Regions from separate parts of the Staphylococcus sp. Z5-21 genome, predicted to be linked through region 2. Evidence: a T-box and tRNA genes for the amino acid it is inferred to sense, from the RefSeq annotation. Region 2 holds a T-box; the other holds one or more tRNA genes.
What was found. A T-box is a leader RNA that pairs with one kind of tRNA and senses whether it is charged. The one in region 2 lies ahead of thrS (threonine--tRNA ligase), so its partner is inferred to be a tRNA-Thr.
Positions count from the first base shown of each region.

Region 1: it encodes a tRNA-Thr, which carries the amino acid that the T-box ahead of thrS (threonine--tRNA ligase) is inferred to sense. The anticodon was not compared.

Region 1 covers NZ_CP096462.1:2,356,887-2,360,299, forward strand. Annotated here, with positions in the region: rRNA gene M1D64_RS11780 (16S ribosomal RNA) at 1-712, opposite strand, end outside; tRNA gene M1D64_RS11785 (tRNA-Ala) at 863-938, opposite strand; tRNA gene M1D64_RS11790 (tRNA-Pro) at 958-1,031, opposite strand; tRNA gene M1D64_RS11795 (tRNA-Arg) at 1,059-1,135, opposite strand; tRNA gene M1D64_RS11800 (tRNA-Leu) at 1,149-1,237, opposite strand; tRNA gene M1D64_RS11805 (tRNA-Gly) at 1,246-1,320, opposite strand; tRNA gene M1D64_RS11810 (tRNA-Lys) at 1,335-1,407, opposite strand; tRNA gene M1D64_RS11815 (tRNA-Thr) at 1,414-1,489, opposite strand; tRNA gene M1D64_RS11820 (tRNA-Val) at 1,503-1,578, opposite strand; rRNA gene rrf (5S ribosomal RNA) at 1,603-1,717, opposite strand; gene lysS (lysine--tRNA ligase) at 2,206-3,413, opposite strand, start outside.
Region 2 covers NZ_CP096462.1:1,137,705-1,141,117, reverse strand. Annotated here, with positions in the region: gene thrS (threonine--tRNA ligase) at 3-1,940, opposite strand; T-box leader at 2,030-2,244, opposite strand; gene dnaI (primosomal protein DnaI) at 2,292-3,215, opposite strand; gene M1D64_RS05630 (replication initiation and membrane attachment family protein) at 3,212-3,413, opposite strand, start outside.

The DNA.
Region 1 (3,413 bases), 1.2 Mb from region 2:
CTCTGCGCATTTCACCGCTACACATGGAATTCCACTTTCCTCTTCTGCACTCAAGTTTCCCAGTTTCCAATGACCCTCCACGGTTGAGCCGTGGGCTTTCACATCAGACTTAAGAAACCGCCTACGCGCGCTTTACGCCCAATAATTCCGGATAACGCTTGCCACCTACGTATTACCGCGGCTGCTGGCACGTAGTTAGCCGTGGCTTTCTGATTAGGTACCGTCAAGACATGCACAGTTACTTACACGTTTGTTCTTCCCTAATAACAGAGTTTTACGAGCCGAAACCCTTCATCACTCACGCGGCGTTGCTCCGTCAGGCTTTCGCCCATTGCGGAAGATTCCCTACTGCTGCCTCCCGTAGGAGTCTGGACCGTGTCTCAGTTCCAGTGTGGCCGATCACCCTCTCAGGTCGGCTACGTATCGTCGCCTTGGTAAGCCGTTACCTTACCAACTAGCTAATACGGCGCGGGTCCATCTATAAGTGATAGCAAAACCATCTTTCACTTTAGAACCATGCGGTTCCAAATGTTATCCGGTATTAGCTTCGGTTTCCCGAAGTTATCCCAGTCTTATAGGTAGGTTACCCACGTGTTACTCACCCGTCCGCCGCTAACGTCAAAGGAGCAAGCTCCTTATCTGTTCGCTCGACTTGCATGTATTAGGCACGCCGCCAGCGTTCATCCTGAGCCAGGATCAAACTCTCCATAAATGAATTATGATGTTTGATTAGCTCATAAAATACTAATTTGTGTTATCTCTAACACTTGTTTTGAACCAACAATTTAATGTTGCGTTCGGAATTAACGTTGACATATTGCAATTCAGTTTTCAATGTTCATTTCTTCAATAATAATCAATATGGTGGAGACTAGCGGGATCGAACCGCTGACCTCCTGCGTGCAAAGCAGGCGCTCTCCCATCTGAGCTAAGCCCCCATACTATTTTCAAAAAGAGTCGGGAAGACAGGATTCGAACCTGCGACCCCTTGGTCCCAAACCAAGTGCTCTACCAAGCTGAGCTACTTCCCGTATATATAATTAACATGCATTTTAAAATGGTGCGCCCGACAGGGGTCGAACCTGTAACCTCTTGATTCGTAGTCAAGTACTCTATCCAGTTGAGCTACGGGCGCTATATTAAAATGATGGTGCCGAGGACCGGAATCGAACCGGTACGATAATCACTTATCGCAGGATTTTAAGTCCTGTGCGTCTGCCAGTTCCGCCACCCCGGCAAAAATAATGGAGCAGAAGACGGGATTCGAACCCGCGACCCCGACCTTGGCAAGGTCGTATTCTACCGCTGAACTACTTCTGCAAAATGAAACTGGATGAGCCATAGTGGGCTCGAACCACTGACCCTCTGATTAAAAGTCAGATGCTCTACCAACTGAGCTAATGGCTCATGAAATGGTGCCGGCCAGAGGACTTGAACCCCCAACCTACTGATTACAAGTCAGTTGCTCTACCAGTTGAGCTAGGCCGGCTATTCATTTGAAATGGTGGAGGATGACGGGTTCGAACCGCCGACCCTCTGCTTGTAAGGCAGATGCTCTCCCAGCTGAGCTAATCCTCCACATAAAATCAATTCGATTACTAAGCCTGGCAACGTCCTACTCTTGCGGAACGTAAGTCCGACTACCATCGGCGCTAAAGAGCTTAACTTCTGTGTTCGGCATGGGAACAGGTGTGACCTCTTTGCTATTGCCACCAGACAAAATAACTTACTCAATTAATGATACATTGTTTAACGATTATTTGCAATAGTCAATTTTACACTATCTTTAAATTTTCTTTACAAGATCTTCACTTGAATATTTGTTATGTAATAACTCGTTTTTGACGACTTTTATATATTACAACGTTTTAACATTTAAGTCAATAGCTTTTCAAACATTTACTTAAATTATTTTGTTGCATTTGTTAAGCCGTATCTCGTTTCTTTAACTCGACTTGAACTATCTTACCATATAGAAACTGACTTTTCCATCCTTTTTTCAGTTTATTTTTATATTTTTATAGCAGAATCTTACTTAAATGTATCTTATTACTTTAAAGAATTAAATTCATGTACTGATTTTCTTCTAAGTTATATTATATTCGCGATAAACACGCCTTGTAAATAGCATAAAAAAAGATCAATCTTCACACATCAATTACATGATGTATAAAGATTGATCCAGTTCTATTATATTTATCGCTATTATTTTTGTCTCATATAAGGGAACAGTAATACGTCTCTAATAGAGGCAGAATCTGTAAGTAACATAACCAATCTGTCAATTCCGATTCCTAATCCACCTGTAGGAGGCATACCATATTCTAACGCCTCGATAAAGTCTTCATCCATTTCATGCGCTTCATCGTTGCCTTGTTCTTTTTCTACTAATTGCGCTTCAAATCTTGCTCTTTGATCGATTGGATCATTTAATTCAGTAAATGCATTACCGTGTTCTCTTCCAACAATAAACAACTCAAAGCGATCTGTAAATCTTGGATCTTCCGCATTTTTCTTAGCTAATGGAGAGATTTCAATTGGGTGACCATATATAAATGTTGGTTGAATGAGTGTTTCTTCAACTTTTTGTTCAAAGAACTCATTTAATATATGACCATATTTCATATTATCTGTAATTTCTATGCCGTGTTCTTTAGCAGCTATTTTCGCATCTTCGTCACTTTGAATGTTGAAGAAGTCGACACCCGTTTCTTCTTTAACGGCATCGGCCATATGGATTCGTTTCCATTTAGATTCTAAATCTATTGTTTCTTCTCCATACGTTACTTTCGCAGTACCTAATACTTTTTCAGATATATGTCTAATCATATTTTCTGTAATATCCATAATATCATGATAATCAGCGTAAGCTTCATATAATTCAATCATAGTAAATTCCGGATTATGTCTTGTAGACACACCTTCATTTCTAAATACACGACCTATTTCATAAACTTTTTCTAATCCACCAACAATTAAACGTTTCAAATGTAATTCAATCGCAATTCTCATATATAAGGTAGCGTCTAACGCATTATGATGTGTAACGAAAGGACGTGCAGCTGCTCCACCTGCGATTTGGTGCATCATAGGTGTTTCTACTTCTAAAAATCCTTGTTGATTTAAATAGTTACGCATCTCTTGCAATATTTTACTACGTTTAATGAATGTTTGTGTACTATCTTGGTTAGTAATTAAGTCTAAATAACGCTGACGATAACGTTGTTCTATATCTTGTAAGCCATGGAACTTATCTGGGAGTGGACGTAAGGCTTTTGTTAATAAAGTGAATGACTGTGCTTTAACTGATAGTTCACCAGTGTTAGTTTTAAACATTACGCCTTCCACGCCTACTATATCTCCAAGATCTGCAGAATTCCAAATAGCAAATTGATCTTCACCTACTTGGTCTT
Region 2 (3,413 bases):
GACTATCTTTGTTTTTTCAATCTGATTTCATCAACTAAGTTCCAAATGAATTCACCTTTTTCAAGCGTTTCTTGATCTTGGGAACCATATTTTCTAACATTTACTTCTTTGTTTTCAACTTCTTTGTCACCAACGACTAGTTGATATGGGATTTTTTGCATTTGTGCTTCTCTAATTTTATAACCCATCTTTTCATTACGATCATCAATCTCTACACGTACACCTTGAGATTTTAGTTCATCTTGAATAAGTCTTGCATAATCATAATGTAAGTCAACATTAACTGGAATAATTTCTACTTGTTTTGGTGCTAACCAAGTTGGAAAGGCACCTTTAGTTTCTTCCGTTAAGAACGCTACGAAACGTTCCATAGTTGATACAACACCACGGTGAATAACTACTGGTCTATGCTGTTCGCCGTCATTACCTATATAAGTCAATTCAAATTTTTGTGGTAATAAGAAATCAAGTTGCGCTGTAGATAAAGTTTCTTCTTTACCCATCGCTGTTTGAACTTGTACATCTAGTTTAGGACCATAGAATGCCGCTTCACCGATGGCTTCTTCATAGTCTAATCCTAGTTCATCAACCGCTTCTTTTAACATGCTTTCAGCTTTAATCCACATATCATCGTCATCAAAGTATTTCTCTTTATCTTCTGGATCTCTATAACTTAAACGGAAGCTATAATTCTCAAAATTAAAGTCATTATAAACATCTATAATTAAATTAACTACGCGTTTAAACTCTTCTTTGATTTGATCTGGACGAACAAAAATATGCGCATCATTTAAAGTCATACCACGAACACGTTGCAATCCTGAAACCGCACCACTCGCTTCATAACGGTGCATTGTACCAAGTTCAGCAATTCTAATTGGTAGTTCACGATATGAATGAGGTTTATTAGCATAAATCATCATATGGTGTGGACAGTTCATCGGTCTTAATACCATTTCTTCATATTCATCTAATTTCATTGTCGGGAACATATCTTCTTGATAATGATCCCAGTGTCCAGATGTTTTATATAAATCAACGTTTGCCATTACTGGTGTATAAACGTGATCGTAACCCATACTCACTTCTTTATCTACGATATAACGTTCAATTTCACGACGGATTGTTGCACCATTAGGCAACCATAGTGGTAAACCTGCGCCTACTAACGGATTATTAGAAAAGAGTTCTAACTCTTTACCAATTTTACGATGGTCACGTTCTTTTCTTTCTTCAAGCATTTGCAAATGGGCTTTTAAATCTTTTTTATCAAAGAAAGCTGTACCATAGATACGTTGCAACATTTTATTATTGCTATCGCCACGCCAATAAGCACCCGCAGTTGATAACAATTTGAATTCTTTAATTTTTGAAGTTGATGGTACATGGACCCCACGACATAAATCAGTAAATTCTCCTTGTGTATACAATGTCACATTTTCATCTTCTGGAATCGCATCAATTAATTCTTGTTTATACGGATCATCTGAGAAAAAAGCTTTTGCTTCATTACGTGACACAACTTTGCGCTCAATTGGATAATTTTCGTTCACAATTTGTTTCATTGTTTTTTCAATTTTTTCAAAATCATCCGATGAGATACTTTCTTCCATATCAAAGTCATAGTAGAAACCACCTTCAATAACAGGTCCAACACCAAAATGAACCTCACCATACAAACGTTTTAATGCTTGCGCCATTAAATGTGCTGTAGAATGACGTAAAACTTCCAACGCTTCATCTGAACCAGGTGTCACGATTTCAATATCTCCATCACTTTCAATAGGTCTAGTTAAATCAATTAATTGTCCATTCAACTTACCTGCCACAGCTTTTTTTCTTAATCCTGGGCTGATGGATTGTGCGATATCTTCAGTTGTTGTTCCTTTGTCAAATTCCTTTGTATTACCGTCTGGAAATTTAATTTTAATTTGATCCATGTCACATTCCTCCTATTTTTTTCAAGCTCTTAAACCTTTACGAATCACCCTATGTTACTACTCAAAAACACAAAAAGACCTCATCCCAAAAAAGGGACGAGGTCTTCGTGGTACCACCCTAAATTAAAGTTATTCAACAAAAATATTGCATAATAACTTCACTCTACATAAGATAACGGTCTTGAGCCGGATGTTTATTACAACATCATTGACGAAGTAGTAATCAATAAATATACCTACCAATTCTCAACAAACATTGGTTCTCTGTGAGGTATCCATTTATTCATCTTGTCTCCGTATTATTTCGTAAGATTTAGATTTAATTATATTATACAACATTTATTTCAAATTTCAATCATTCCGGTAATTTTTTCCTTCTAGATAATACGGTATAGAAAGTGTTTTAATTCGCTCCATAATTCTGGCAGCTTTTGTCTTTTCAGTGCCGTCTCTCGTAACTGAAAGATGATATTCTAATTCTTCGAAACTTAAATTTGAACTGAAGAAAGTTGGCAGTTCTTGAACCATTCTATAATGTAAGAGCGGGCCAATGACTTCGTCTCTTGCCCATGGTGTAATTTCTTCAGCACCAATATCATCCAACATGAGTATATTCGCTTCTCTGACTCTTTGAAGTTTAGACTCAAAACTACCGTCTTTAAATCCGCCTTTTAACGAACGAATAAACTCTGGTAAATAAACAATGGTCGATGGTATTTTTTCAGTTTTCAATTGATTCGCTATAGCACCTAATATAAAAGATTTCCCCGTTCCAAATGGCCCGTGTAGATATAAACCTTTCACTTGCGATTCGTGATTTGTAATTTTGTCGCAGATTTGGTTTGCAGCCATAGCAACATCTAATCTATCTCTTCTGTCCATATAAATATCTTCCAACTTAGCATCTAGTGTGTCGCGTTGCATGTGATGGGATGTAATCAAATGTGCATTAAACTTTTCTTCATCATGCTTGATTTTGCAAGGACAAGGTAAATAGCGAATCTTTATATGATTATTTTCAATGTACAATTCAGGTATGTGTCCTTTAACAAAATTGGGACAATCTTTATAAGCATGACCATCATAATGCTTTTCTTGGTCTTTATATTCTTGCAAAATATTTAAATCTTCATCAATCATTGCATTGGTCAATTCGGACTTATGTTTCTCTAAAAATTGTTTGACGTCTGGATCATTGACGACATCTTTTTTGATTTTTTCGATGCGTTTTGATAAATCATTTGATTCACCCATAATATGGTTGAAAGATTTCATTTATTGTCCTCCTTCCATCTATTTTTTAATTGATTAAGAAATTGTTCTCTATCTTTTTTTAATTTCTCATCATCTTCATCTTTGGATGGTTCATTCGATTGCTTATTGTCGCGTTCTTCTAACCATTTTGGTGTCATTTCTCTGGAAGCTAATTGTTTCTGTTTATAATTACGTTTATTAGATTGGTTTTCTTTCTTA